One region of the Metapseudomonas cellulosilytica genome, then DNA from elsewhere that is predicted to be linked to it. Evidence: predicted binding sites of a transcription regulator. Region 1 holds the regulator's gene; the other holds the start of a gene.

Region 1 (14,534 bases):
CCGACTTCCTGCCGGCGGTGACGGCAGCCGCCGCCTTCGACCTCGGCCCCGGCGAAAGCCGCATCCTCAAGGCACGTTTGCCGCGTTCGGCGATACCACCTACCGGCAGCCATCCTTGCCTGCTGGCCAGCCTGTTCACCCGCTTCGACCGCCCGCAGGCCGGGCGCCACGTCTGGGAACAGAACAACCTGGCGCAGAAGAACCTGACCGTAGTCGACCTGGCGCCCAATGCCTGGATAGTGCTGCCGTTGCTGGCGATCAACCTGCGTCCGCGGCTGTCGCGCACCGTGGAGCTCGAGCTGGTGCGGCCGACGGGACTGGAGGAAGTCGCGGCGAGCCTGCTGCTGGAGAAACGTGCGCTACCGCCCCGGTTGCGGGCAAATGCCCTGGTGCTACCAACAGCTCCGTTGCGCGGGACCCCCGATCGGTTGGACTGCTCCTGCGATAGACACCTGGATGCGCAAGATACCGGGCCAGCGCTGCTCACCAGCCATGTGCCGGAACGCTTGGCGCAAGCCTTCGCCGGCGCGCTGGAACTCGCCTTCGGCGGTGGCCAGCGCGCACGGCTGCCGGTATTGCTGCGGCCGGCCGAAGCGCTACGGGTCGGCCTGCGGGTCAAGGTGCCGGCGAACGCCAGGCGCGGCACACGCTTCACCCTCGACCTGGTGCAGCGGGAGAACGGCAGGATAGTGGGCGGCGTGGCGCTGGAGGTGCGGGTGAGTTAGGAGGCGAGGCCAGGCATCGCTGTTGGTGTTGTGGGAGATCCCATGTCAATCAACGCGTAGGGTGGAAATCCCTTTGGGGATTTCCACCATCGGTGCCTTGCGTGACCTCGCTGGTGGATAGAAAAGCGCTATCCACCCTACACGGCTGACACGGCAGCGCCTTGTGGGAGCGAATTCATTCGCGATTGAAATCGCTCCCACAAGCTTCCTGGCTCAGCCGCGGTCCTTTCGCGCCTGGTGCAGCTTGCTCACCAGCTCGGCTTCGGCCTTGGTCAGGCCGCAAGACTGGGTCAGGTCGTCGACGCTGGCGCCCAGGCCCACCAGGCGCGCAGCCTGGGAGAAGGACAGGCTGCTGGGGTCGCGCTGCTCGATCTGGTTGAGCTTGTCCGGCAGGGGCGCCACAACGCGGCGCAGTTCGTGGAGTTCCTCGCCAACGCGCACGCTGCCTTCCAGGTAGGTCTCCAGGCGACGTCCCAGGTCCTTGAGTTTCTGGTCGCGCACCGCGTCGCGCTCGGCCTGGGCCGCCACTTCCTGGCGCAGGCGCTGCGCCAGGCGGTGGCAGACCACGCCCAGCACCGTGCAGGCCAGGGCGAGGGCCGCCGCGAGCAGTGCGATCCAGATCAACTCAGATGCTCTCCAGCTCCGACCACTCTTCCTCGCTCATCATCTTGTCCAGTTCGACGAGGATCAGCAGTTCGCCATTCTTGTTGCAGACGCCCTGGATGAACTTGGCGGACTCATCGTTACCGACGTTGGGCGCGGTCTCGATCTCCGACTGGCGCAGGTAAACCACCTCGGCCACGCTGTCGACCAGAATGCCCACCACCTGCTTGTCCGCCTCGATGATCACGATGCGGGTGTTGTCGGTCACCGGCGCCGGGCCGAGGCCGAAGCGCTGGCGCGTGTCGATCACGGTCACCACGTTGCCGCGCAGGTTGATGATGCCCAGCACGTAGCTCGGCGCCCCCGGCACCGGCGCGATCTCGGTGTAGCGCAGGACTTCCTGCACCTGCATCACGTTGATGCCGTAGGTCTCGTTGTCCAGGCGGAAGGTCACCCATTGCAGGATGGGATCTTCGGCACCTTGAGCGGACGATTTCTTCATGTTCCCTAGCCTCTCTTGAGCCACCCCGGGGGTGGCATGCGCGGGTCAGCCCGCTGTTGTGTCCTTCCGATCCCGCACCTGACGGGACCACAACCTCAATTCAGCGACATGCTCCTCACGGCACCACTGGCGATCAGCTCGGCCAGGGCCGTGACGTCCAGCAAGGCGCACATGTGCTCGATCACGGTACCGGCCAACCAGGGCCTTTGGCTACGCTGGCTGCGCCATTTGATCTCGTTCGGGTCCAGGCGGATGGAGCGGCTGACCTGGTGCACCGCCAGCCCCCATTCGTAGCCCTGCACCGAAATCACGTACTGCAGGCCCTCGCGGAAATCGTCGCGGTAGCGCTCGGGCATCACCCAGCGCGCGGTATCCAGCACCTTCAGGTTGCCGGCCTGGCACGGCAGTATGCCGAGGAACCAGTCCGGTTGCCCGAACAATGGCGTCAACTCCTGCCCCGCCAGCGGGTAGATGGAGCCCAGGGACACCAGCGGAACCGCCAGGGTCAGGCCGGCGACATCGAACAGCAGGCACTCGAAGGGCTCCTCGCCCCAGGCCGGACGACCACCGGCGATCAGCGCCGGAATGTCGGACTGCGGCGCGCTCGGGGCGCTGAGTTCCACCAGGGGCTCGACACGGATCGCGACGGGCTCCTGCTCCATCGGCTGCGAGGCCGGCACCGGGCATTCGGGCTCCAGCACCAGCAGCGGCTCCACCTCCACCACGGCAGCGGGCTCGGGGTCCACCGGCTGCGGGGCCACCAGGGGCGCCTCGGCCAGGACGCGGGTCATGCGCGCATCGCGGACCTGCTCTTCCAGCACCGCGGCTTCGAACTCTTCCCGGCTGATGCTTTCGGCCAGCTCGACCGAGGCCTCGTGCAGCAGCGCATCCAGGTAGGACTGCAGCGCCAGTTGCGGGCGGGTGGCGGTAGCGACGGGACGACTCATGATGGGAATCCGGCGGATTGATCTTCAGAGCCTATCGGCAGGCGACGCCCTTCACTTGAGCTCCGGCGGTCGGCATCGCTGCGCATCTCAGGCCACCTGGGCAGCCAGCTGCTGGCTGAGCAAATGCTTGAGCAGGGCCCGGTAGGCGATCACGCCGCGGCTGTTGGCATCGTACTGGGAAGGCGTGACACCGGCGCGGCTGGCATCCCGCAGGCGGGTATCCACCGGGATATAGGCCGGCCAGAGGTTTTCCGGGTAGTTGTTGCGCAGCACCTTGAGGGTGTTGAGCGAGGCCTGGGTCCGCCGGTCGAACAGGGTCGGCACTATGGTGTAGGGCAAGGCCTGCTTGCGCGAGCGGTTGACCATGCCGAGGGTGCTGACCATGCGCTCCAGGCCCTTCACCGCGAGGAACTCCGTCTGCACCGGGACCACCAGCTGCTGGCTGGCGGCCAGGGCGTTGACCATCAGCACACCGAGCAACGGCGGGCTGTCGATGATCGCGTGGTCGAACTGCTGCCAGAGCTGCGCCAGGCTCTTGGCGATCACCAGGCCCAGGCCGTTCTGGCCCGGAGACTGGCGCTCAAGGGTGGCCAACGCGGTGCTGGACGGCAGCAGCGCAATGCGTTCATGGCTGGTCGGCAGCAGCAACTCGCGCGGCAGGCCGTCGGGCACGCCGCCCTGGTTGAGGAACAGGTCGAAGCAACTGTGCTCCAGGCTGTCCGGATCGTGCCCGAAATAGCTGGTCATCGACCCATGGGGATCGAGGTCCACCACCACCACGCGCTTGCCGGCTTCGGCCAGCAGGCCGGCCAGGGCGATGGATGTGGTGGTCTTGCCGACTCCACCTTTTTGGTTGGCTACTGCCCAGACTCTCATCTTCTTTCATCCTCCCGGCTGCGCTAATGCGCCGAGACTATCCACCCGCCCTACTGGGCAGGCGACGGGGAATTGACGGCACCCGATCCAGGGGCCTGTGCCGATACTGCCGGTGCAGGTTGCGTGCCAGCCCTCCGCAATGCGGCATCGGGCCGGGCATGGGCGCTGCCGACACCACTCACGGCACGGCGCACATCCAGATTCCGGGAGATCACCAGCACCACGCGGCGGTTGCGTGCGCGGCCTTCTGCGGTGGCGTTGTCCGCCACTGGCTGGAACTCGCCATAGCCCACCGCGGCCAGGCGCCGGGGCGCCACGCCTTGCATGGCCAGCATGCGCACGATGCTCGCCGCGCGCGCCGTGGAAAGCTCCCAGTTGGAAGGAAACTTCGAGGTGGCGATGGGCAGGTTGTCGGTGAAGCCTTCGACATGCACGGGGTTGTCGTAGGGTGCCAGAATCCCGGCAACCTTCTCGATCAGGCCGAAGGCGGCGTCGTTGGGGATGGCATCGCCGCTGGGGAACAACAGGCTGGAGTTCATCTCGATCTCCACCCAGAGTTCGTTGCCGCGCACGTTCAGCTGCTGCGAGTCGATCAGCTCCCCGAATGCCTCGCGCACGCTCTGGGCAATGTCCTGCAGCGGGTCGGCGCCCGGATCGTCGATGGCCGTCTGGCTGCGCTCGCTCTCTTCCACCAGGGCGCGGTCCGGCTCGCTGGTGCGCGGCCTCTCCTCGCCGACGGGAATCGGCTGGACCGAGCGGTCCGGCTGGTTGAACACACCCACCAGGGATTCGGAGAGGATCTTGTATTTGCCCTCGTTGATCGAGGAGATGGAGTACATCACCACGAAGAAGGCGAACAGCAGGGTGATGAAGTCCGCGTAGGACACCAGCCAGCGTTCGTGATTCTCCTGTTCCTCGTGATGCCGCCTGCGCGCCATGGCCGCTCCCTCAGTCCATGAAGCCTTGCAGCTTCAGTTCGATGGAGCGCGGGTTCTCGCCCTCGGCGATGGAGAGGATGCCCTCCAGCAGCATCTCGCGGTAGCGGGACTGGCGTATGGCGATGGATTTGAGCTTGTTGCCGATGGGCAACAGCAGCAGGTTGGCAAAACCCACGCCGTAGATGGTGGCGACGAAGGCGACGGCGATGCCGCCGCCGAGCTGGCCGGGGTCGGCCAGGTTGCCCATGACATGGATCAGCCCCATGACGGCGCCGAGGATACCGATGGTGGGCGCATAGCCGCCCATGCTCTCGAATACCTTGGCGGCCGAAAGATCGCGCCCCTCCTGGGTGAACAGGTCGACTTCGAGGATGCTGCGGATGGACTCGGGCTCCGCGCCGTCCACCAGCAGTTGCAGGCCCTTGCGGGCGAAGGGATCGGGCTCGCTGTCGGCGACCGATTCCAACCCGAGCAGTCCTTCCTTGCGCGCGGTCATGCTCCAGCTCACCACGCGGTCGATGCCTCCGGGCAAATCGACCTGCGGCGGGAAGAGGATCCAGCGGATGATGCCCAGTGCACGCTTGAACACGCTCACGGGCGTCTGCAGGAAGACCGCGCCCAGGGTGCCGCCCAGGACGATGAGCGCCGCCGGCCCGTTGAGCAGGGCCGCGGCGTGGCCGCCTTCGAGGTAGTTGCCGCCGATGATGGCGACGAGGGCCAGGATTACCCCGATGAGGCTCAGTACATCCATTACCGGGTGTTCTCCATCACATGCACGCCTCGACCAGGTGCCGGCCGATATCGTCCAGGCCGTAGACGGCGTCGGCCAGGTTGGCCTTCACCACCGCCATGGGCATGCCGTAGATCACGCAGCTGGCTTCGTCCTGGGCCCAGATCTGGCTGCCGCCCTGCTTGAGCAGGCGCGCGCCTTCGCGGCCATCGGCGCCCATGCCGGTGAGCACCACCGCCAGGACCTTGTCGTTATAGGACTTGGCCGCCGAGCCGAAGGTGATGTCGACGCAGGGCTTGTAGTTCAGGCGCTCGTCGCCCGGCAGGATGCGCACCACGCCGCGCGGGTCGACCATCATCTGCTTACCGCCTGGCGCCAGCAGGGCCAGGCCCGGACGGAGCTGGTCGCCATCCTCGGCTTCCTTGACGGTAATCCGGCAGAGCTTGTCCAGGCGCTCGGCGAAGGCCTTGGTGAAGGCTGCCGGCATGTGCTGGACCAGCACTAGCGGCGCCGGGAAGTTGGCCGGCAACTGGGTGAGCACACGTTGCAGGGCGACCGGCCCACCGGTGGAGGTGCCGATGGCCACCAGCCGGTAGGCCTTACGCTTTGGGGCGGCCGAACTTGCCGGGGCCGCCGCTGCAGTGTGGCCCGGCTGCGCCGGCAGCGCTGCCGGCCGCGCCGGTAGGCTGGCGGCGGGCGACGGCTGCGGCGAGGCGCCGAAACTGCTGTAGCGGCGGTTGCTGCGGGCGATGCTGTGGACTTTCTCGCAGAGCAGCTGCTTGACCTTCTCGGGGGTACGCGAAATGTCCTCGAAGTTCTTCGGCAGGAAATCCACCGCGCCTGCATCCAGGGCGTCGAGGGTGACGCGGGCGCCCTCGTGGGTGAGCGAGGAGAACATCAGCACCGGGGTCGGGCAGCGCTGCATGATGTGCCGCACCGCGGTGATGCCGTCCATCATCGGCATCTCGTAGTCCATGGTGATGACGTCCGGCTTGAGCGCCAGCGCCTGGTCGATGGCCTCGCGGCCATTGGTGGCGGTGCCCACCACCTGGATATTGGGGTCGGAAGAAAGGATTTCCGAGACACGGCGGCGGAAGAACCCGGAATCGTCCACCACCAGAACCTTGACTGCCATATGAATGAAACTCCTTGCGGGCGGCCATTCCCGGCCGCCCGGATCAGCCACGGCGCGCGTAATGCTTGAGCATGCTCGGCACGTCGAGGATCAACGCGATACGGCCGTCGCCGGTGATGGTGGCGCCGGACATGCCCGGCGTGCCCTGGAGCATCTTGCCCAGGGGCTTGATCACCACCTCCTCCTGGCCCACCAGCTGGTCGACCACGAAGCCGATGCGCTGGGTGCCCACGGAGAGGATCACCACGTGCCCCTCGCCCTGCTCCTCCACCGCAGCGTCACGCACCAGCCAGCGCTTGAGGTAGAACAGCGGCAGCGCCTTGTCGCGGACGATCACCACCTCCTGGCCATCCACCACGTTGGTGCGCGACAGGTCGAGGTGGAAGATCTCGTTGACGTTGACCAGCGGGAAGGCGAACGCCTGGTTGCCCAGCATCACCATCAGAGTCGGCATGATCGCCAGGGTCAGCGGGACCTTGATGACGATCTTCGAGCCCGCGCCCTTCTGCGAGTACACGTTCACCGTGCCGTTGAGCTGGGAGATCTTGGTCTTCACCACGTCCATGCCGACGCCGCGGCCGGACACGTCGGAAATCTCGGTCTTGGTCGAGAAGCCCGGGGCGAAGATCAGGTTGTAGCACTCCAGTTCGGTGAGGCGCTCGGCGGCGTCCCTGTCCAGCAGCCCTTTCTCCACCGCCTTGGCGCGCAGCACGGCCGCGTCCATGCCCTTGCCGTCGTCGGTGATCATCAGCAGGATGTGGTCGCCTTCCTGTTCGGCGGAGAGCACCACCCGGCCGGTGCGCGGCTTGCCGGCGGCCTCGCGCTCCTCGGGGGATTCGATACCGTGGTCGACGGCGTTGCGCACCAGGTGCACCAGCGGGTCGGCCAGGGCCTCGACCAGGTTCTTGTCCAGGTCGGTCTCCTCGCCCACCAGCTCGAGGTTGATTTCCTTCTTCAGGTTGCGCGCCAGGTCGCGGACCAGGCGCGGGAAGCGGCCGAAGACCTTCTTGATCGGCTGCATGCGGGTCTTCATCACGGCCGTCTGCAGGTCCGCGGTGACCACATCGAGGTTGGACACCGCCTTGGCCATGGCCTCGTCGCCGCTGTTGGCGCCCAGGCGCACCAGGCGGTTACGCACCAGCACCAGTTCGCCGACCATGTTCATGATCTCGTCCAGGCGCGCGGTATCCACCCGTACCGTGGTTTCCGTTTCGTTGGCCACGGCGGGGCCGGCGGCAGCATTGCCCGAGGCCGGCGCGGCGGCCTGGCGCGGCGCCGGCTCGGCCTTGGCGGCGGGCTTGGGCGCAGCGACCGGAGCCGGGCGGCTGGCAGCCGGTGCGGCTACGGCGACCGGTTCTTCGGTGGCGCCGATGAACTTGCCCTTGCCGTGCAGTTGATCGAGGAGCGCTTCGAATTCGTCGTCGGTGATGTTGTCGCCGCTGCCGGCCGCTGGCGCGACAGGTGCGGCAGGTGCCACCGGCGCAGCGGTCGCTTCCACGGCACCACCGAACTTGCCCTTGCCGTGCAATTGGTCGAGCAGGTCCTCGAACTCGTCGTCGCTGATCTCGTCGCCCGCACCGGCAGTCGCCAGGGCGGCGGTCGATGCATGGGCAGTAGTCGATGCATGGGCGGCGACCGCGGTTGCCGGCTCCACGGCACCGGCGAACTTGCCCTTGCCGTGGAGCTGGTCGAGGAGCGCTTCGAACTCGTCGTCGGTGATTTCATCGGCCGCCACGGCAGTGGGCTCGGCGCTGCCGCCGACGTTGTCGCCCAGGGCCTCCAGCAGTTGCTCGAACTCGCTGTCGGTGATGTCCGCGGTGGCTTGCGGCGCTGCCGGCACCACGGCGATGGCAGCCGCGGGCTCGCTGCCGCCCGGCTCAGCCAGGCGCGACAACGCGGCCAGCAGCGCGGGGGTGGCGGGTGTCGGTTCGCTCCGCTCACGCACCTCGCTGAACATCTCGTTGACCGTGTCCAGGGCCTGCAGCACCACGTCCATCAGCTCGGCATCCACGCGGCGTTCGCCCTTGCGCAGGATGTCGAAGACGTTCTCGGCGATGTGGCAGCACTCCACCAGGGCATTGAGCTGGAGGAAGCCGGCACCGCCTTTCACGGTATGGAAACCACGGAAGATCGCGTTGAGCAGGTCCATGTCGTCCGGGCGGCTTTCCAGCTCGACCAGCTGCTCGGACAGTTGCTCCAGAATCTCGCCGGCCTCTACCAGGAAGTCCTGGAGGATTTCTTCATCGGCGTCGAAGCTCATTTGAGCGCTCCCTAGAAACCAAGGCTGGATAGCAGATCGTCGACGTCGTCCTGGCCGGACACCACGTCTTCCCGTTTATCGGCATGGATCTGCGGACCTTCACCCCTGGAAGGATTTTTTTGTTGTTCCAGCTCGGCGCGCAGCAGGGCGTGGTCGTGCTCGATGCCGGCGTAGCGATCCACCTGGCTGGCCATCAGCACCAGCTTGACCAGGTTGCTCTCCACCTCGGTGACCAGTTGGGTCACGCGCTTGATCACCTGGCCGGTGAGGTCCTGGTAGTCCTGGGCCAGCAGGATGTCGTTGAGCCTGGCGGACAACGTATCGCTGTCGCGCTGGCTGCGCGCGAGGAACTGCTCGATGCGCCGGGCCAGCTCGCGGAAACCGTCCGCGCCGATTTCCCGGCGCATGAAGCGGCCCCACTCCTCGCCCAGCTGCCGGGCCTCGTCGCCCAGCCCGCCCAGCAAGGGCGCGCTCTCTTCCACCAGGTCCATGGTGCGGTTGGCGGCCTTCTCGGTCATCTGCACCACATAGCCCAGGCGGTCGGTCGCGTCGGCGATCTGCGACATTTCCTGGGCGTGGGGCAGGTGCGGGTCGATCTGGAAATTGACGATGGCGTTATGCAGTTCGCGTGTGAGCTTGCCGACTTCCTGGTAGAGGCCGCGATCACGGACGTGATTGAGTTCGTGGATGAGTTGCACGGCGTCGGTGAAGTTGCCTCTTTCCAGGCTTTCCACCAGTTCCCGCGCACGGACTTTCAGGGTCGACTCGAAGTCTCCCAGCAGGGTTTCGTTCTGCTCCATGGTGCCCTCGCGGCTGGCATCAGCCGTTGACCCGCTCGAAGATCTTCTCGATTTTTTCTTTCAGCACCTGGGCAGTGAAAGGCTTGACCACATAGCCGTTCACACCGGCCTGGGCCGCCTCGATGATCTGGTCGCGCTTGGCTTCGGCGGTCACCATCAGGACCGGCAGGTGCTTCAGGCGCTCGTCGGCACGGACGGTGCGCAGCAGGTCGATCCCGGTCATGCCGGGCATGTTCCAGTCGGTCACGAGGAAGTCGAAATTGCCGCTGTGCAGCATCGGCAGCGCCGTGGTGCCGTCGTCGGCTTCGGCGGTATTGGTGAAACCCAAGTCGCGCAAGAGGTTCTTGATGATGCGTCTCATCGTCGAGAAATCGTCAACGATGAGGATTTTCATATTCTTGTCCAAGTCGACCTCCGTACAGTCTCAAACGCCCCTCTTGCCGGGTGCGCCGTTCAAATCTGGAAGCGGTGTGCCATTCAGCGCGCGCGCCATTCGCCGAGCCGCGCACGCAGGCGTGCGGCGCACTGGCTATGCAATTGGCTGACTCGCGATTCGCTGACCCCCAGCACTTCACCGATTTCCTTCAGGTTCAATTCTTCGTCGTAGTACAGCGCCAGCACCAGGCGCTCGCGCTCCGGCAGGTTCGCGATGGCGTCGGCCAGCGCGGCCTGGAAGCGCTCTTCTTCCAGCTCGTTGGAGGGCGAAAGTTGGGTGACTCCGGCGTCCTCGTGCACCCCGCCATGCTCGCCGTCCTGCAACAGGTCGTCGAAGCTGAACAGGCGGCTGCCCAAGGTGTCGCTCAGGATGCCGTAGTAGTCTTCGAGACTCAATCCAAGTTCGGCAGCAACCTCCTGATCTTTAGCGTCGCGACCGGTACGCGCTTCGATGACGCGGATCGCATCGCTCACCATGCGGGTGTTGCGGTGCACCGAACGCGGTGCCCAGTCGCCCTTGCGCACCTCGTCGAGCATGGCGCCGCGGATGCGGATGCCGGCATAGGTTTCGAAGCTGGCGCCCTTGCCGCCGTCGTATTTCTTCGAGGCTTCGAGCAAGCCGATCATCCCGGACTGCATCAGGTCTTCCACCTGCACGCTGGCCGGCAGACGCGCCAGCAAGTGGTAGGCGATGCGCTTGACCAGGGGGGCATAGCGCTCGATCAGCTGATGCTGCGAGTCCCTTGCCTGAGCCTTGCCGTACATGCGCAGTCCGGATGCGGGTGTCATACGGGGTTTTCCGCGGACGGCTGCTTGACCAGCCGCTCGACGAAGAACTCCAGGTGGCCCCGCGGATTGGCCGGCAGCGGCCAGCTGTCGACCTTCTGCGCGATGGCCTTGAAGGCCAGCGAGCACTTCGAGCGCGGGAAGGCTTCATACACCGCACGCTGCTTCTGCACCGCCTTGCGCACCGACTCGTCGTAGGGCACGGCGCCAACGTATTGCAGCGCGACGTCGAGGAAGCGGTCGGTGACCTTGGTCAGCTTGGCGAAGAGGTTGCGTCCTTCCTGGGGGCTGTGGGCCATGTTGGCCAGGACGCGGAAGCGGCTCATGCCGTAGTCGCGGTTCAGCAGCTTGATCAACGCGTAGGCGTCGGTGATGGAGGTCGGCTCGTCGCAGACCACCACTATCACTTCCTGGGCCGCGCGGACGAAGCTGACCACCGAATCGCCGATGCCGGCGGCGGTGTCGATCACCAGCACATCGAGGTTGTCGCTGATCTCGCTGAATGCCTGGATCAGGCCGGCGTGCTGCATGGGCGAAAGCTGCACCATGCTCTGGGTGCCGGAAGCGGCCGGGACGATGCGGATGCCCCCCGGCCCCTGCAACAGCACGTCGCGCAGGTCGCATTCGCCATTGATCACATCGGCCAGGGTGCGTTTGGCGGTGAGGCCGAGCAGGACATCGACGTTGGCGAGTCCCAGGTCGGCGTCCAGCAACATGACGCGGCGACCGAGATCGGCCAGCGCCAGGGAAAGATTCACCGACACATTGGTCTTGCCGACGCCACCCTTGCCGCCGGTCACCGCGATCACCTGTACGGGATGCATACTTCCCATTTCAAATACCTTGTCTCAGATCGACTGGGCCACTTGGCTGTCTGGTGCCGCCCAATCCAGGGCGGCGCAATGAATTCATCAACCCGCGCGACGCGCCGGATTCTGGTAGAGACCGGCGAACAGCTCGGCCATGGCGTCCTCGCTCGGGTCTTCCGGCGCCTGGAGGCTGACCGCACGGCTTACCAGCTGGTGGCTGCGGGGAACTTGCAGATCATCCGGAATTCGCGGCCCGTCGGCCAGATAGGCTACCGGGAGATGCTGGCCGATAGCCAGCCCCAGAACCTCGCCCAGGCTGGCCGCTTCGTCCGCCTTGGTAATGATGCAGCCGACCAGGCCGCAACGCTTGTAACTGTGATAGGCCGCCTTGAGCACCTGGCTCTGGCTGGTGGCGGCCATCACCAGGTAATTCTTCGCATTGATGGTCCGGCTGGCCAGGGCTTCGAGCTGCATGGCCAGGGCCGGATCATTGGCCGGCAGGCCGGCGGTGTCGACCAGTACCACGCGCTTGCGCGCCAGTGGCGCAAGCGCCTGGGTCAGGGACTGGCCCGGGTCCACCAGGGTCACCGGCACATTGAGGATGCGGCCGAGGGTCTTGAGCTGTTCCTGGGCGCCGATGCGGAAGCTGTCCATGCTCACCAGGGCGACGCTCTGGGCGCCGTATTTGAGCACGTAGCGGGCGGCCAGCTTGGCCAGGGTGGTGGTCTTGCCCATGCCGGCCGGGCCGACCAGGGCGATCACCCCGCCCTCTTCCAGCGGTTCCTGCGCGGGCGTGCGGATGGCTTGGGCCAAGTGCGCCAGCAGCATGCGCCAGGCCTGGCGCGGCTCGCCGACGCTGGCCACCTTGTCCAGCAGGGCGCGGCCGAGGTCGGCCGGCAGCCCCATGCGCTGCAGGCGGCGCCAGAGGCTGGCCTGCTGCGGACGGCGGCTCTGCATCTGGCCCCAGGCGATGGAACCCAGCTGCACTTCGATCAGTTCACGCAGGCCGCTCAGCTCGAAACGCATGGCATCGAGGGCAGCCTGGTCCACATGGGCGGGCCGCGGCGCGCTGACCGGCTCCACCGGGCGGGCGACCGGACGCGGGCGGCTCAGGGCGGCGGCCAGGGCGGACTCCGGCAGTTCCGACTCGATGGCGGTCAGCGGCTCACCGGCGAACAATTGACGGTCCTTGCCGGCATCTGCCTGGGCGCGGGTGGTCAGCTCGGCCTGGGCTTCGGCGATGCGCGCCTGGGTCTTGCGCAGCTCGGATTCGAGGGCCGGGTTGGGTTTGCTCGGCGCCGGGGCCGGCAGCGGGTAGTCCAGCGCGGCGGTCAGCTCGACACCGCCTGCCACCCGGCGGGTGCCGATGATGGCGGCATCCGCGCCCAGTTCATCACGCACCAGCTTCATGGCTTGACGCATATCGGCGGCGAAGAAGCGTTTGACCTGCATGGCCCTTGACCTCGGTTAGTTCTGCCCCACAGTCGCGACTATGGTGACCTGCTTGTTGTCCGGTATTTCCTGGTAGGCCAGTACGTGCATGGTCGGCACGGCGAGCCTTGCGAAGCGCGACATCATCGCCCGGATCGGCCCGGCCACCAGCAGGATCGCCTGCTTGCCGAGCATTTCCTGGCGCTGCGCCGCCTCCACCAGGGAACGTTGCAGCTTCTCGGCCATGCCGGGTTCGAGGAGAACGCCATCATCCGAACCCTGTCCGGCCTTCTGCATGCTATTGAGCAATATCTGTTCCAACCTGGGCTCCAGGGTGATCACAGGCAGCTCCGGCTCTAGTCCCACAATGCTTTGCACGATGGCGCGGGCCAGCGCCACACGGACCGCCGCCACCAGCGCGGCGGGATCTTGACTCTTGGGCGCCAGGTTGGCGATGGCTTCGGCAATGGTGCGGATGTCGCGCACCGGCACCTGCTCCTGCAGCAGCGCCTGGAGAACCCTGAGCAGGGTGGACAGCGAGACCATGCCCGGCACCAGCTCCTCGGCCAGGCGCGGCGAGCTCTTGGCCAGCAGCTGCATGAGCTGCTGGACTTCCTCGTGGCCGAGCAGCTCGTGGGCGTGCTTGTGCAGGACCTGGTTGAGGTGGGTGGCGACCACGGTACTGGCATCCACCACCGTGTAGCCGAGGGACTGGGCCTGGTCGCGCTGGCTGGCGTCGATCCAGACCGCTTCCAGGCCGAACGCCGGATCCTTGGCGGCCACCCCGTTGAGGGTGCCGAACACCTGGCCGGGGTTGATCGCCAGTTCGCGGTCCGGGTAGACCTCCGCCTCGGCCACGCTCACCCCCATCAGGGTCAGGCGATAGGCATTGGGCAACAGGTCGAGGTTGTCACGGATGTGCACGGAAGGCATGAGGAAGCCCATCTCCTGGGACAGCTTCTTGCGCACGCCCTTGATCCGCGCCAGCAGTTGGCCGCCCTGGTTGCGGTCCACCAGCGGGATCAGGCGATAGCCCACTTCCAGCCCCACCAGGTCCACCGGGGTGACGTCGTCCCAGCCCAGCTCCTTGGTTTCCTGGGCGCGCTGGGCAGGCAGCAGCTCCTGCTGGCGCTTCTCTTCCTGCACCGCCTCGTCCTTGGCCTTCTTCTGCTTCTGCCAGATCCACCAGGCACCGCCGGCGGCGATCAGGCCCAGACCGACGAAGGACACGTGCGGCATGCCCGGCACCAGGCCCATGGCGATGAGGATCGCGGCGGAGACCGCCAGCGCCTTGGGCGAGGCGAACATCTGGCGGTTGACCTGCTGCCCCATGTCTTCGGAGGTGGACACCCGGGTGACCATGATGGCCGCGGCGGTGGACAGCAGCAGCGAGGGGATCTGCGCCACCAGGCCGTCGCCGATGGTCAGCAGGGAGTAGATGCGGCCGGCGTCGGCAAAGCTCATGTCGTGCTGCAACATGCCGATGGCCATGCCGCCGATCAGGTTGATGAAGAGGATCAGCAGGCCGGCGATGGCATCGCCGCGGACGAACTTGCT
Region 2 (14,534 bases), on a different contig from region 1:
GCGGTATCGCAGCGGAGCAGATACGTCAGCTGGCGCGGGACTTTGCCGCGGCCGAGGGGGCGGTCTGCTACGGCCGCATGGGCGTGTCTACCCAGGCCTTCGGTAGCCTCTGCCAATGGCTGATCCAGCTGATCAACCTGGTTACCGGCAATCTGGACAGCGTAAGGGGCGCCCTTTGCACGGAACCGGCGGTGGACTTGGTGGCCGCTACTTCGGGCGGGCATTTCAATCGCTGGCAGAGCCGCGTGTCGGGGCTGCCCGAGTACGGTGGCGAGCTGCCGGTGGCGGCCCTGGCAGAGGAAATGCTGACACCGGGCGAAGGGCAGGTGCGGGCGCTGGTGACCGTGGCCGGCAACCCTGTGTTGTCCACTCCCAATGGGCGCCGGCTGGAGCAGGCGCTGGATGGCCTTGAGTTCATGCTCAGCATCGATCTCTACATCAACGAGACCACGCGCTATGCCGACCTGATCCTGCCGCCCACCGCACCGCACCGCTGGAGCATGAGCACTACGACACCACCTTCAACGTTTTCGCGGTGCGCAACGTCACCCGCTTCAACGAGGCGGTGCTGGCCAAACCGGCGGGGGCATTGCATGACTGGGAAATCTTCGTCGGCCTGGCCAAGGCTTTCGCCGCGCGCACCGGCATCGAGCTGAAACCGACGCTGGCGCCTGAGCAGATGATCGACCTGGGCCTGCGCGCCGGTGCCTACGGCGACCGCTCCGAGCACAAGCTCTCGGTGTCGCGCCTGCGGGAACATCCCCATGGTCTGGACCTCGGGCCGCTCAAGCCGAACCTGGCCGGCCGCATCAAGACCACCAGCGGCAAGGTGGAAGCCGCGCCGGCCATTCTCCTCGCCGACCTCAAGCGCTTCGCCGAGCAGGAGGCGCCAAGGGACGGCGAACTTATGCTGATCGGACGGCGTCACGTGCGCAGCAATAACTCCTGGATGCACAACTATCACCGCCTGGTGAAGGGCAAACCGCGCCATCAGTTGCTGATGCACCCGCAGGACCTGGAATCCCGTGGCCTGGTGGATGGCCAGCGGGTGCGGGTGCGCTCGCGGGTAGGTGTCATCGAGGTGGAGGTCGGGGCCAGCGAGGACATGATGCCGGGCGTGGTCAGCCTGCCGCACGGCTGGGGCCATGCCCGTCCCGGTGTGCGCATGGGTATCGCCAGCGAACAGCCAGGTGCCAGCGCCAACGACCTCACCGACGAACGCCAGATCGATGCGCTTTCCGGCAATGCGGCGCTCAATGGCGTTCCTGTGGAAGTGGTGGCCGCCTGAAGGCACGCTAAGTCCGAGCGCGCCTCTCGGCTTTCCGTTACAATGCCGCCATCCTGCCGACTCGCCAGTCGGAAAGTTCAGCCGAGGTGCCCAATGGATATCATCGAAACCATCAAAGAGCAGATCGCCAACAACACTGTCCTGCTGTACATGAAAGGCTCGCCGAACGCTCCTCAGTGCGGCTTCTCGGCCCGTGCCTCGCAAGTCCTGATGGCTTGTGGTGAAAAGTTCGCCTACGTCGACATCCTGCAGAACCCGGAAATCCGTGCGAACCTGCCGAAGTACGCCAACTGGCCGACCTTCCCGCAGCTCTGGGTGGCCGGCGAGCTGGTTGGCGGCAGCGACATCATGACCGAGATGTTCGAAAAGGGTGAGCTGCAGACCCTGGTCAAGGATGCCGTGAGCAAGGCCAGCGCCTGATCCGTAATCCAATGAAAGAGCCCCGCCAAGTGCGGGGCTTTTTCATTCCGGAAAGTTCTGGTTTATGTCTGGATACTATTTGCCAATTGGAAACATTCCTGTTCGCTGTTCAATTCCCCAATAAGAAGCCCCGCATTTGCGGGGCTTCTTGTTCCGGGGCGGATTATTCGTCCATCTGCGATTGCAGGTAGTTTTCCAGGCCAACTTTGTCGATCAGGCCCAACTGGGTTTCCAGCCAGTCGATGTGCTCTTCCTCGGACTCGAGGATTTCTTCCAGAAGCTCGCGGCTGCCGTAGTCACCGGCACTTTCGCAGTAGGCAATGGCGGCCTTCAGGTCCGGTACGGCGTTCTGTTCCAGTTTGAGGTCGCTGGCCAGCATTTCCTTGGTGTTTTCGCCAATCATCAGCTTGCCAAGGTCTTGCAGGTTGGGAATGCCTTCGAGGAAGAGAATGCGCTTGATCAGCTTGTCCGCATGTTTCATCTCATCGATGGATTCGTGGTACTCGTGGTCGCCCAACTTCTTCAGGCCCCAGTCTTCGTACATGCGGGCGTGCAGGAAATACTGGTTGATCGCAACAAGTTCGTTGCCGAGGATCTTGTTGAGATGCTGTATGACTTTCTTGTCGCCTTTCATGTGCAGTCCTGCCATTGGGAAGAGTGGAAGATTTTTGAATTTTGATCCTGCAAACTTGGTGTGTCAAATCTAAGTCATTGAATTACAAATAAATTTGAATATTAATAAGAACGTTTAACTTCCGCGTTTAACGCCTAAACAGTTGAAAAATAGACATAAAAAAACCGGACGCTGAGGCCCGGTTTTCGAGATTCCGCCGAGTGGTCAGGCGATGGCGTAGGCCGCAGGGTAGGCGAGGGCCGCCTGGCTGCTCTGTACCTCGGCCAGGGTCTCCTTGACCACCTGCTTGGCCAGGCAAGCGCACTTGCCGCATTGGGTACCCACTTCCAGGGCGTTGCGTACTTCGCGATAGCTGCAGCAGCCTTCGTAGATGGCTTCGCGAATTTGACCGTCAGTGACACCTAGACAGAGACAGACGTACATGGCGACTCAGGACTCAGGGGAGTGGTTGGATGGAAGGGATACTAATAGTAATGAGAATGATTGTCAAAGTTATGGCTGGAAGGTGCGAAACAGAGGCTTCCCGGCGGGTTTATGCCGGTCTGCACAGGCTGACCCGGCAGTCGAAAGCGGTGTGCGGGGGAGGTGGCTCGCGTGTATGATTGCGGGTCCTTGCGCAAGCGGGTGTCATGGCGCCGCCACATCGGTCGGCCAAGCTGTGACCCCCGGACACACTGATTACTCATGACAACAGGAGACATGGAATGAGCGTACTCGTAGGCAAACAGGCTCCGGACTTCACCGTTGCCGCGGTTCTGGGCAATGGCGAAATCGTCGAGAACTTCACCCTGTCCGAGGCCATCAAGGGCAAATACGGTCTGGTGTTCTTCTACCCGCTGGACTTCACCTTCGTCTGCCCGTCCGAGCTGATCGCCCTGGATCACCGCATTCCCGAGTTCAAGGCTCGCGGCGTGGAAGTGATCGGTGTGTCGATCGACTCCCACTTCACCCACAACGCCTGGCGTAACACCCCGGTGGACAAGGGCGGCATCGGCCAGGTCAAGTACACCCTGGCTGCCGACATGAAGCACGATATTGCCAAGGCCTACGACGTCGAGTCCGAAGGCGGCGTGGCTTACCGTGGTGCTTTCCTGATCGACAAGAACGGCGTTGTGCGTTCCCAGATCGTCAACGACCTGCCGCTGGGCCGTAACATGGACGAGCTGCTGCGTCTGGTCGACGCCCTGCAATTCACCGAAGAGCACGGCGAAGTCTGCCCGGCCAACTGGAAGAAGGGCGACAAGGGCATGACCGCTTCTCCGGAAGGCGTTGCCAAGTATCTGGCCGAGAACGCTTCTTCCCTGTAAGCGTCAGCAGCCAAAGAAAAAGCCCGGCAATTGCCGGGCTTTTTCATGTCTGGAGCTTCGACGAGCGCTTAGTCCTCGTCGAACCAGCCGCCCATTTCCTTCCAGCGGTTGACGATGCCGCAGAACAGTTCGGCGGTCTTCTCGGTGTCGTAGCGTGCCGAGTGGGCCTCGCGGCCGTCGAACTCGATGCCGGCCGCCTGGCAGGCCTTGGCCAGCACGGTCTGGCCATAGGCAAGGCCGGCGAGGGTCGCGGTGTCGAAGCTGGAGAAGGGGTGGAAGGGGTTGCGCTTGAGGCCGGTGCGGTTCACCGCGGCATTGAGGAAGCCGAGGTCGAAGCTGCTGTTGTGGCCGACCAGGATGGCGCGCTTGCAGCCATTGGCTTTGATCGACTTGCGCAGGCCACGGAAGATTTCCGTCAGCGCGTGCTCCTCGCTCACCGCCATGCGCAGCGGATGGTCCAGCTTGATCCCGGTGAACTCCAGTGCGGCCTGTTCGATGTTGGCGCCTTCGAACGGCTCGATGCGGAAGAAGTGGGTGTGGTCCGGATAGAGGAAGCCCTGCTCGTCCATGGCGATGGTGGTCGCGGCGATTTCCAGCAGGGCGTCGGTGGCAGCGTTGAAACCGCCGGTTTCCACGTCCACCACCACCGGCAGGTAGCCACGGAAGCGCGCCGCCATGGGGTGGCGCGGACCCGACGGCAGGCTGCCGTCCAGTTCGTCGTCGTAGAGATCCTCGCTCACGCTTGCTCCTCCAGCAGGCGCCAGCGCAGCTTTTCGCCGGCGCGCAGTGGTACGACTACCTGCTCGCCGAGCGGCAGCGTGGCCGGCGCGGTCCATTCCTCGCGCACCAGGGTGATGCGGTCGCTGTTGCGCGGCAGGCCGTAGAAGTCCGGGCCGTGGAAGCTGGCGAAGGCTTCCAGCTTATCCAGCGCATTGCGCTGCTCGAAGGCCTCGGCATACAGCTCGATGGCCGCATAGGCGGTGTAGCAGCCGGCGCAGCCGCAGGCGGCTTCCTTGGCGTGCTTGGCGTGGGGCGCCGAGTCGGTGCCGAGGAAGAACTTGGTGCTGCCGCTTGTGGCAGCGTCCAGCAGGGCTTCCTGATGGACGTTGCGCTTGAGGATCGGCAGGCAATAGAAGTGCGGGCGGATGCCGCCGACCAGCATGTGGTTGCGGTTGTACAGCAGGTGGTGGGCAGTGATGGTGGCGCCGACGTTGGCCGGGGCCGAGTTCACAAACTGCACGGCGTCGCCAGTGGTGATGTGCTCGAACACCACCTTCAGGGTCGGGAAGCGCTGCACCACGCGGGAGAGGTGCTCGTCGATGAACACCTTCTCGCGGTCGAACACGTCGATCTCGCCGCGGGTCACTTCACCGTGGACCAGCAGCAGCATGCCCACTTCGGCCATGGCTTCCAGGGCCGGGAAGATCTTGTCGATGCTGGTGACGCCGGAGTCCGAGTTGGTGGTGGCGCCGGCCGGGTAGAGCTTGGCGGCGTGGACGAAGCCGGAAGCCTTGGCGGCGCGGATGTCCTCCGGGCTGGTGCGGTCGGTGAGGTAGAGCACCATCAGCGGCTCGAAGCGGCTGCCGGCCGGGCGGGCGGACAGGATGCGCTGGCGGTAGGCATCGGCCTCCTCGGCATTGCGTACCGGGGGCACCAGGTTGGGCATGATGATGGCGCGGCCGAAGGTGCGGGCGGCATCGGCGACGGTATGGGCCAGCACGGCACCATCGCGCAGATGGATGTGCCAGTCGTCGGGACGCAGGAGGGTCAAACGGTCGGACATGAGGGGCTTCCAGGCGGGCAGAACTGGGCCAACATGCTACCGGAAAAGCCCTACAGGGGCACGCGGGGCTTGAGGCTGGCGCCGGTCGGGGCGTAATCGGCCCTCAAGTTCTGCCGGCTGGAACCGATATCCAGCAGGAACGCCGTAATTCCCCGTGGAGCCCGCCGTGCGCCAGCGCTATCTCGTCTTCCTGAGCTTGCTCGCCAGCCTGCCGGCCATGGCCGTCACCTTCCAGACGCGCCTGGAGAAGGTGGAGTGGAAGGTCGAGGGCGACAAGTTCGAGTGCCGGCTGTCGCAACCGGTCACCGATTTCGGTTCCGGCGAGTTCGTGCGCCGTGCGGGCGAGCAGGCCACCTTCCGCCTGAAAGCGCGTGAACGCTGGATGGGTGCCGGCTCCGCTACGTTGCTGGCGGCTGCCGCGCCGTGGCAGCCGGGGAGGGGCGATATCAATCTCGGCGTGGTCAGCGTCGGCGGCGGCGAAGTGCCGTTCAACAGCTCCCAGGAACAGGCCGGGCGCCTGCTCACCGGTCTGCTGGATGGACGCAGCCCGGTGGTGCGCCACCGCACCCTGCAGGGCGGCGATGCCCTGGAAGTGCGTCTGCTGCCGGTGAGGTTCAACCAGGCCTACCAGGATTACCTGGCCTGCACCGCCAAACTGCTGCCGGTGAACTTCGACCAGGTGAGGCACATGCAGGTCGGTTTTCCCGGCGGCGGCACCGACCTGGATGAGATGGCCCAGGCCAGGCTGGAAATCATCCTCGACTTCATCAAGGCCGACCCCAGCGTCAACCACATCGAAATCGACGGCCATTCCGACAACAGCGGCAACCGCCTGACCAATCGCGACCTTTCCAGGCGCCGTGCCCTGGCGGTCTACGACTATTTCAAGGCCAACGGCTTTGCCGAGTCGCAGATGGTCATGCGCTTCCACGGCGAACGCTATCCGCTGGCGCCGAACAACAGCTCGGCGAACCGGGCGAAGAACCGCCGCGCCACCGTGCAACTGTCTCGCGTGGACCTGCCGGTGGCACCACCGGCTACCGAACCGGCCCCGGCCGAGGCGCCTGCTCCCACCGCCGCGCCCGGCGTTCCTGCCGCCACCCCCGGCGCGCCTGCTGCTGTCCCCGGTATTAGGGAAGAGGCTTCCAGCCCTGCGCTGCCGACTGGCTCCTGAGTCTGCCGTCCGTCGCGCGCTCGACAGAATCTGTCGCCTCGTCGTCACAAGCTGTCGCGCCACTGTAATTTGGCCGCCAGGGTCAGTAGAATCACGGGTTTTTCGTACAACCCCCGTGGAGTTGATGGCATGGCGGACGTAAAGAAGGTTGTCCTGGCTTATTCCGGTGGCCTGGACACCTCGGTGATCCTCAAGTGGCTGCAAGATACCTATAACTGTGAAGTGGTGACCTTCACCGCCGACCTCGGCCAGGGCGAGGAGGTCGAGCCGGCCCGCGCCAAGGCCAAGGCCATGGGCGTCAAGGAAATCTACATCGACGACCTGCGCGAAGAGTTCGTTCGCGATTTCGTCTATCCGATGTTCCGCGCCAACACCATCTATGAAGGCGAGTACCTGCTGGGCACTTCCATCGCCCGTCCGCTGATCGCCAAGCGCCTGATCGAGATCGCCAACGAGACCGGCGCCGACGCCATCTCCCATGGCGCCACCGGCAAGGGCAACGACCAGGTGCGCTTCGAGCTGGGCGCCTATGCGCTGAAACCGGGCGTCAAAGTGATCGCTCCCTGGCGCGAGTGGGACCTGCTGTCCCGCGAGAAGCTGATGGATTACGCCGAGAAGCACGGCATCCCGATCGAGCGCCACGGCAAGAAGAAGTCCCCGTACTCCATGGACGCCAACCTGCTGCACATCTCTTACGAGGGCGGCGTGCTGGAAGACACCTGGACCGAGCACGAAGAAGACATGTGGCGCTGGACCAAGTCCCCGGAAGCCGCGCCGAACACCCCGACCTACATCGAGCTGACCTACCGTAACGGCGACATCGTCGCCATCGACGGCAAGGACATGACCCCGGCGCAGGTGCTGACCGAGCTGAACCGCATCGGTGGCGAGAATGGCATCGGCCGCCTCGACATCGTCGAGAACCGCTATGTCGGCATGAAGTCCCGTGGCTGCTACGAGACCCCCGGCGGCACCATCATGCTCAAGGCCCACCGCGCCATCGAGTCCATCACCCTGGACCGCGAAGTGGCCCACCTGAAAGACGAGCTGATGCCCAAGTACGCCAGCCTGATCTACACCGGCTACTGGTGGAGCCCGGAGCGTCTGATGCTGCAGCAGATGATCGACGCCTCCCAGGCCAACGTGAACGGCGTGGTGCGCCTGAAGCTGTACAAGGGCAACGTCATCGTGGTCGGCCGCAAGTCCGACGACTCCCTGTTCGACGCCAACATCGCCACCTTCGAGGACGATGCCGGCGCCTACAACCAGGCCGACGCCGCGGGCTTCATCAAGCTCAACGCCCTGCGCATGCGCATCGCCGCCGGCAAGGGCCGCAAGCTGTTCTGATAAGCTTGCCAGCATGAGCCTACGAACCCCGGCCACGAGCCGGGGTTCGTCTTTCAGAGCCCGTGATCACGGGCAACCGATGAGGATGTAACGATGAGACTGCTGCATACCATGCTGCGAGTCGGCGACCTGGACAAATCCATCGCCTTCTACACCGAAGTGCTGGGCATGACCCTGCTGCGCCGCAAGGACTACCCGGATGGCCAGTTCACCCTGGCATTCGTTGGGTACGGCGACGAAGCCCACAACAGCGTGATCGAGCTGACCTTCAACTGGGGTGTGGATAACTACGAGCTGGGCACCGGCTACGGCCACATCGCCCTGGAAGTGGACGATGTCTACAAGGCCTGCGAGGACATTCGCGCCCGTGGCGGCAAGATCACCCGCGAGCCGGGGCCGATGAAGCACGGCACCAGCATCCTCGCCTTCGTCGAGGACCCCGACGGCTACAAGATCGAGCTGCTCTCGCCGTCGCGCAAAGACTGAGGTTATGTGCTGATATGAATCCGGGGCAGCATGGCCCCGGTCCGGAGGCGTGGGTCTATGGATGGTTCCGCAGTCAGCTACGAACGCAATCTCGAATACCTGGTGCGGGCCATCCAGGAGCTGTCCCTGGCGCGAAGCCTCGACCGGATCGCCGAGATAGTCCGCAGTGCCGCCCGTGAGCTGGTGGGCGCCGACGGTGCCACTTTCGTCCTGCGCGATGGCGATCGCTGCTACTACAAGGACGAGGACGCCATCTCACCGCTGTGGAAGGGCCTGCGTTTCCCCATGGAAACCTGCATCAGCGGCTGGGCCATGATTAACCGCACACCGGCGGTGATCGAAGACATCTACCTCGACCCGCGCATTCCCCACGACGCCTACCGTCCCACCTTCGTCAATAGCCTGGTCATGGTGCCGATCCGCAGCCTGGCGCCGGTGGGCGCCATCGGTACCTACTGGGCTACCCACTACGCGGCCAGCGAGCGTGAAGTGGGCCTGCTGCAGGCGCTGGCGGATTCGACGTCGGTGGCGATGGAAAACGTCCAGCTCTACAACGAACTGGAACAACGGGTGATCGCCCGTACCCAGGAACTGGTGGCCGCCAACCGCCTGCTCTACGACGAAGCCTGCGAGCGTGAACGGGTGGAACAGGAGATCCAGCGTTTCGCCCAACTGGACCTGCTCACGGGCCTCAACAATCGTTTCGGCTTCCTGCGCCAGGCCGCCGAGGCACTCGACGCCGCGCGCCGGCGCAACATGTCCTGCCTGTTGCTTCACCTCGTGCTGGACACTGAGGACGGTGAGCCGGGTGATGACCTGCCAATGAGCGCTGCGCGGTTGCTGCGCGAGCAGTTCCGCAGGGGCGACTTGCTGGCGCGTCTTGGTGCTGGCGAATTCCTGGTGATGACCAGCGGCTACGGCGATCCGAATGCCGTCCTGCAACGCCTGCGTGCCGGCCTGGGAGCATTCAACCGTGCTGCGGACCGGCGCCTGGCGCTGCGCGTAGGACATGCCGAATCCACCCGTGGGCAGGGGCTCGAGCAGTTGCTGCAGGAAGCGGAGAACGCGCTTCAGCGCCTTGGACCGGGCAAGGCTGACGCCTGATCCTGGCTGGACGCCAGGCTTCGCTATATAGTTCGCCACACAGCGAAAACTGATCCCCCGGTCAACCCCATGAGCTTTCCCCTCGATCGCACCGACCTGGCCGCCATCTGGCTGACCCTCGAACTGGCCACGCTCACCACCCTCCTGTTGTTGGTGGTAGGAACGCCCATCGCCTGGTGGCTGGCGCGCACCACCTCGCGCCTCAAGGGGCCGGTTGCCGCCGTGGTCGCCCTGCCACTGGTGCTGCCACCCACCGTCATCGGCTTCTATCTGCTGGTGAGCATGGGGCCCCAAGGATTCATCGGCCAGTTCACCCAGGGCCTCGGTCTCGGCACCTTGCCCTTCACCTTCGCCGGTCTGGTGGTGGGCTCGGTGATCTACTCCATGCCCTTCGTGGTGCAGCCCCTGCAGAACGCATTCACCGCCATCGGCACGCGTCCGCTGGAAGTGGCCGCGACCCTGCGGGCGGGCCCGTGGGACACCTTCTTCTCGGTGGTGCTGCCGCTCGCGCGGCCGGGCTTCGTCACCGCCTCGATCCTCGGTTTCGCCCACACCGTGGGCGAGTTCGGCGTGGTGCTGATGATCGGTGGGAACATCCCGGAGAAGACGCGCGTGGTCTCGGTGCAGATCTTCGACCACGTTGAAGCCATGGAGTACGCCCAGGCCCATTGGCTGGCCGGCGGCATGCTGCTGTTCTCCTTCCTCATCCTGCTGGCGCTCAATACCAGCCGGCGCCTGAAACCGGGCTGGACCTGAACCATGCAACAGATTCGCGCGCGTTTCCGCCTGCGCCATCCGGGCTTCGCCCTGGATACCGACCTCAAGCTGCCCGGCCGCGGCGTCAGTGCCCTGTTCGGCCATTCCGGCTCGGGCAAGACCAGCCTGCTGCGGTGCATCGCCGGACTGGAGCGCGCCGCCGAGGGCTTTCTGGAGATCAACGGCGAGGTCTGGCAGGACAGTGCCCGCGGCCATTTCCTGCCCACCCACAAGCGCCCGCTGGGCTATGTGTTTCAGGAGGCCAGCCTTTTCGAGCACCTCCCGGTACGGCGCAACCTGGAGTTCGGCCAGCACCGCATTCCTGCGCGGGAACGCCGGGTGCAACTGGAGCAGGCGGTGGAGTTGCTGGGGATCGGCCACCTGCTGGAGCGCATGCCGGACGGATTGTCCGGCGGTGAGCGGCAGCGCGTGGGCATCGCCCGTGCGCTGCTGACCAGCCCGCGCCTGCTGCTGATGGACGAGCCGCTGGCGGCGCTGGACCTCAAGCGCAAGGGCGAAATCCTGCCCTACCTGGAGCGCCTGCACGATGAGCTGGATATCCCGCTGCTCTATGTCAGCCACTCGCCGGATGAAGTGGCGCGCCTGGCCGATCACCTGGTGCTGCTGGACAACGGCCAGGTGTTGGCCAGCGGGCCGCTGGACCAGACCCTGGCGCGGCTCGACCTGCCCACCGCCCAGGAAGACGAAGCCGGCGTGGTGATCGAAGGTCGGATTCAGGGTTTCGATGAGCGCTACCAGTTGCTCTCCCTGGCGCTTCCAGGCAGTTCCCTGAGCATGCGCGTGGCCCATTCGCCGGTTGCCCAAGGACGCACCCTGCGCTTCCGGGTGCTGGCGCGGGACGTCAGCCTGAGCCTTGAGAAGCAGCGCGACAGCAGCATTCTCAACCTGCTCCCGGCGCGGGTGGTGGACGAGGTGCCGGCGGCGAACCCGGCCCATATGCTGGTGCGCCTCGATGTCGACGGTACGCCTATGCTGGCGCGCATCACCCGCTATTCCCGCGACCAGCTGGGGCTCTACCCCGGCCAGGCACTCTGGGCGCAGATCAAATCGGTGGCTGTACTGGCCTGAAGGGCATGAATGGTTGCAGGAGCGAATTCATTTTATGACTCAGGCTGTCTGGCTGGAGCGGCGGAGCTGACTACGTAGGGTGCGCCGCGCGCACCAAGGGTTGAGTGAGGCGCACGGGCTGATCCCGGGATCGGTGCGCATGGCGCACCCTACGGTGGGGCAAGTGCATGAGTTTCGCTCTGGGTGCGCAGGTAGGCCCCGGCCCCCCTTATAAGGGGTAAAAGTAAGTTCACGTCCTACGAACGTGGATTTTTACTGGCGAATGGATTCGCTCCACAGGTTCAGAGGGCGTCCTGGTGGCCGGCCGGCTCGAAGCACACGCAATCACGGCCGGACTGCTTGGCGCGGTAGAGGCCTCGGTCGGCGCGGCCGATCAGGCTGTCCAGGGAGTCATTCGGGTGCATTTCGGCGAGGCCGATGCTGGTGGTCACGTGGAGGTTCACGCCCCTGAAGGGGTAGCGTTGGATGGACACTCCGCTGCGGACCTTTTCCGCCATCTGGTGCGCGGTGGCGTTGCCCGTGTCCTTGAGCAGGATGATGAATTCCTCGCCGCCCCAGCGACAGATGATGTCCGACTTGCGCAGGTCGTCGCGCAGATTCTGGGCGAAGCCCTGCAGTACCTGGTCGCCGGCCTGGTGCCCGTAGGTGTCGTTGAGCAGTTTGAAGTGGTCGAGGTCCAGCAATAGCGCGGTGAGTGGCCGGCGGTCGCGGCGGGCTTCCTGCAGTGCCTGGCCGGCGAGCAATTCGAAGCCGCGGCGGTTGGGCAGTCCGGTGAGGCTGTCGGTAGTGGCCAGGGCGGCGATGCTGCGTTGGTAGCGCCCCATCAGGCGGCCGACCAGGAACAGCATGATGGCGGTGACGACCAGGCAGATCAGCAGGTTGAGGTAGAGCGTGTTGCGGATGCCGGCGAGCAGGCCGCCCTCGTGCTTGTCGACGAAGAGGAACCAGTCCAGCTCGGGGATGTAGCGCACGTTGAGGTAGTGATCGCGGCCACGCTCCTGGTACTCGAACTTGCCGGTCTGCGGGCGGCCCAGGCGGGCCTGCAGGTCTTCCAGGCCCGGCACCTCGGCGAGCGACTGGCCGGCCCGCGCGCCCGTCGGGCCGCCGTCGGCACCGGTGAGGACGATGCGCCCGTTGGTGTCGACGAAATAGACGCTGCGGTCGTAGCGCCGCTGGTATTCGTCGATGAGCTTGATCACCGCGTCCACCGTCAGGCCCACGCCCGTGGCGCCGATGAACTTGCCGTCGTAGTCGAACACCTTGTAGTTGATGAAGATGGTCAGCCGATCCTGGTTGGCCATGTCGACGTCGACGTTGATCTCGTAAGGCTCCTTCAGATCACGCACGCGGAAGTACCAGATGTCCCTGGGTTCGTCGCGGCGTATGTGCTTGAGCACACCCTTGGTCTGGTAGTAGGTGAGGGTGCGGTCGGAGATGAAGAAGCTGGTGAAGGCGCCGTAATGTTGCTGAACTTCGCGCAGGTAGCGGGTCATCTGCTCGACGTCCTTCTCGCCGTGCATCACCCAGTCGCGGACGAAGGTGTCGCGGCTCATCATCGAGGAGATCAGGATGGGGCGTACCAGGTCCTTCTGGATCTCCGAATAGACATTGTCCGAGGTCAGCGGTAGCTCGGTATTGACGATGCTGTTGCGGATCGACTTCAGCGATGCCTGGTAACTGACCAGCGAAGTCGCCAGGAATCCGCAGCCGAGCAGCAGGACCAGGGCGAGGAACAACAGCCGATGGCTGTGCTTGTTGTGTTCTCGTAACGGCATCGGGAAACGCGACCTCCGGATAGTGGCGCAATGCTAGCCTGCGCTAACACAGGCGTCACGAACGGGTACTTGACGCCAGGCTTTCGGCGATTCAGCCCTTTCCTTGACCCTCCATCCGCTCCAGTGACGGAGCCTCGTCCATCCAGGGTTCGAGGCGCTGGCCGAAGCTGACCCGCGCCTGGAAGGGGGGCGGCCGGTCGTTCTGGCGGCCGCGTTCCAGCGCCTCATCGAGCGTGCGGCGCCAGGCATGGGGCACGTTGATGGCGGTGATCCGCAGCTCGCTGATCTGCCCGGTCAGGTGTCCGTCGCGGACCCAGGCATTCACACTGCCGGGCACGATGGCGTAGCGGCTGCGGTCGGGGTAGCGGATGCGCAGCGCTTCCCGATCCAGGCCGACGTCCACGGCGAACAGGCGGCTGTCGCGCTGCTCTTCATGATCAAGGTAGTCGCGGGCGGCGCGTTCGGCGTCCTGTCGACGCTTGTCGTTCGGTTTTGCGTGCAGCTCGTCGCGGGCGTTGTGCAACTGTTCGCGTGCGCGCTCCAGTTCGGCCTTGCGCGCCGGGCCATCCAGCTCCAGCACCACCAGCACCTCGCGCGCCTGACTGTCATGGCGAGGGTCACCTTTGTCCGGGCCGGCAAAACCGAGGGCCGCCAGCCTGGCCTCGTCCAGCATCAGGCGCTGGTAGCGGTCGTCGCTCGCGGGGTCACTGGGTTGGCGCCAGTCCAGGCGCAGGGCCAGGCCACTGTTCTCGTGACGTGACCACTCGTAGCTGCGGCGCAGTTCGCGCTCGGAGAGCAGCAGGCTGCTTTCCGGCTCGCCGCTGCGGTTGTACCAGACACCGCCCAGGGCGACGACATTGGTCATGGCGATCAGCGCCAGACCGGAGATGAGTGCGCTACGGGTCTTCATGGGCGTGGCCCTTCCTTGCGAACCTCGCTTCGGCGCAGGCGGCCAAGCACCAGCAGGATGAGCACGGCGATCAGCCCCAGGACCAGGAAGAACAGGTACTTGGGCATCAGGTCCCACCACCAGTCGAACAGCTTGATGAAGAGAAAGAGCACGAAGAACAGCAAGCCGGAGTACATGACATCCGGCCAGTCGCGGCGGTTGCCGAGCCAGATGGCCAGTGCCGAAGCGATGAAGCCTGCCAGTTGGTAGAAGGTTTCCACGGCGTTCCCAGCCCAGGGCAGGTAGCTGCCCGCTCCCCAATTGGCCAACACCAGCATCGGCACGAACAGGCCCAGCAGGCCGATCACCCGGTACACCGCGGCGAAGCCGCTGTAGCGCGCCTGGGAGATGAACTGTGGCAACAGGACGATCAGCAGCCCGGCGGGCAGCAGGTGCTCCGGACGTTCGACGCAGTCCAGCCA

What was found. Region 1 encodes FliA, which starts transcription of late flagellar genes. Its sites were predicted from a motif close to CTAAAGTTTNNNNNNNNNNNGCCGNTAA; they were not measured.
Region 2: the regulator FliA is predicted to act here: its motif matches at 5,535-5,562, upstream of ACFW0H_RS24330 (flagellar protein MotY).

Annotation. Positions count from the first base shown of each region.
Region 1 covers NZ_JBHZGN010000006.1:73,839-88,372, reverse strand. The annotation lists gene ACFW0H_RS09575 (HAD family hydrolase) at 1-725, shown strand, start outside; gene ACFW0H_RS09570 (DUF2802 domain-containing protein) at 939-1,349, opposite strand; gene ACFW0H_RS09565 (chemotaxis protein CheW) at 1,351-1,830, opposite strand; gene ACFW0H_RS09560 (CheW domain-containing protein) at 1,926-2,777, opposite strand; gene ACFW0H_RS09555 (ParA family protein) at 2,865-3,653, opposite strand; gene motD (flagellar motor protein MotD) at 3,704-4,591, opposite strand; gene ACFW0H_RS09545 (flagellar motor protein) at 4,602-5,342, opposite strand; gene ACFW0H_RS09540 (protein-glutamate methylesterase/protein-glutamine glutaminase) at 5,359-6,456, opposite strand; gene ACFW0H_RS09535 (chemotaxis protein CheA) at 6,500-8,716, opposite strand; gene ACFW0H_RS09530 (protein phosphatase CheZ) at 8,728-9,516, opposite strand; gene ACFW0H_RS09525 (chemotaxis response regulator CheY) at 9,536-9,910, opposite strand; gene fliA (RNA polymerase sigma factor FliA) at 9,994-10,740, opposite strand; gene fleN (flagellar synthesis regulator FleN) at 10,737-11,570, opposite strand; gene flhF (flagellar biosynthesis protein FlhF) at 11,649-12,998, opposite strand; gene flhA (flagellar biosynthesis protein FlhA) at 13,014-14,534, opposite strand, start outside.
Region 2 covers NZ_JBHZGN010000024.1:76,342-90,875, forward strand. The annotation lists partial or broken gene ACFW0H_RS24295 (molybdopterin-dependent oxidoreductase) at 1-1,288, shown strand, start outside; gene grxD (Grx4 family monothiol glutaredoxin) at 1,382-1,708, shown strand; gene bfr (bacterioferritin) at 1,872-2,342, opposite strand; gene ACFW0H_RS24310 (bacterioferritin-associated ferredoxin) at 2,547-2,765, opposite strand; gene ACFW0H_RS24315 (peroxiredoxin) at 3,047-3,649, shown strand; gene rnt (ribonuclease T) at 3,718-4,389, opposite strand; gene pyrC (dihydroorotase) at 4,386-5,432, opposite strand; gene ACFW0H_RS24330 (flagellar protein MotY) at 5,599-6,606, shown strand; gene ACFW0H_RS24335 (argininosuccinate synthase) at 6,736-7,953, shown strand; gene gloA (lactoylglutathione lyase) at 8,047-8,439, shown strand; gene ACFW0H_RS24345 (GGDEF domain-containing protein) at 8,497-9,543, shown strand; gene modB (molybdate ABC transporter permease subunit) at 9,613-10,299, shown strand; gene modC (molybdenum ABC transporter ATP-binding protein) at 10,303-11,388, shown strand; gene ACFW0H_RS24360 (sensor domain-containing diguanylate cyclase) at 11,670-13,163, opposite strand; gene ACFW0H_RS24365 (DUF4824 family protein) at 13,255-14,073, opposite strand; gene ACFW0H_RS24370 (DUF2157 domain-containing protein) at 14,070-14,534, opposite strand, start outside.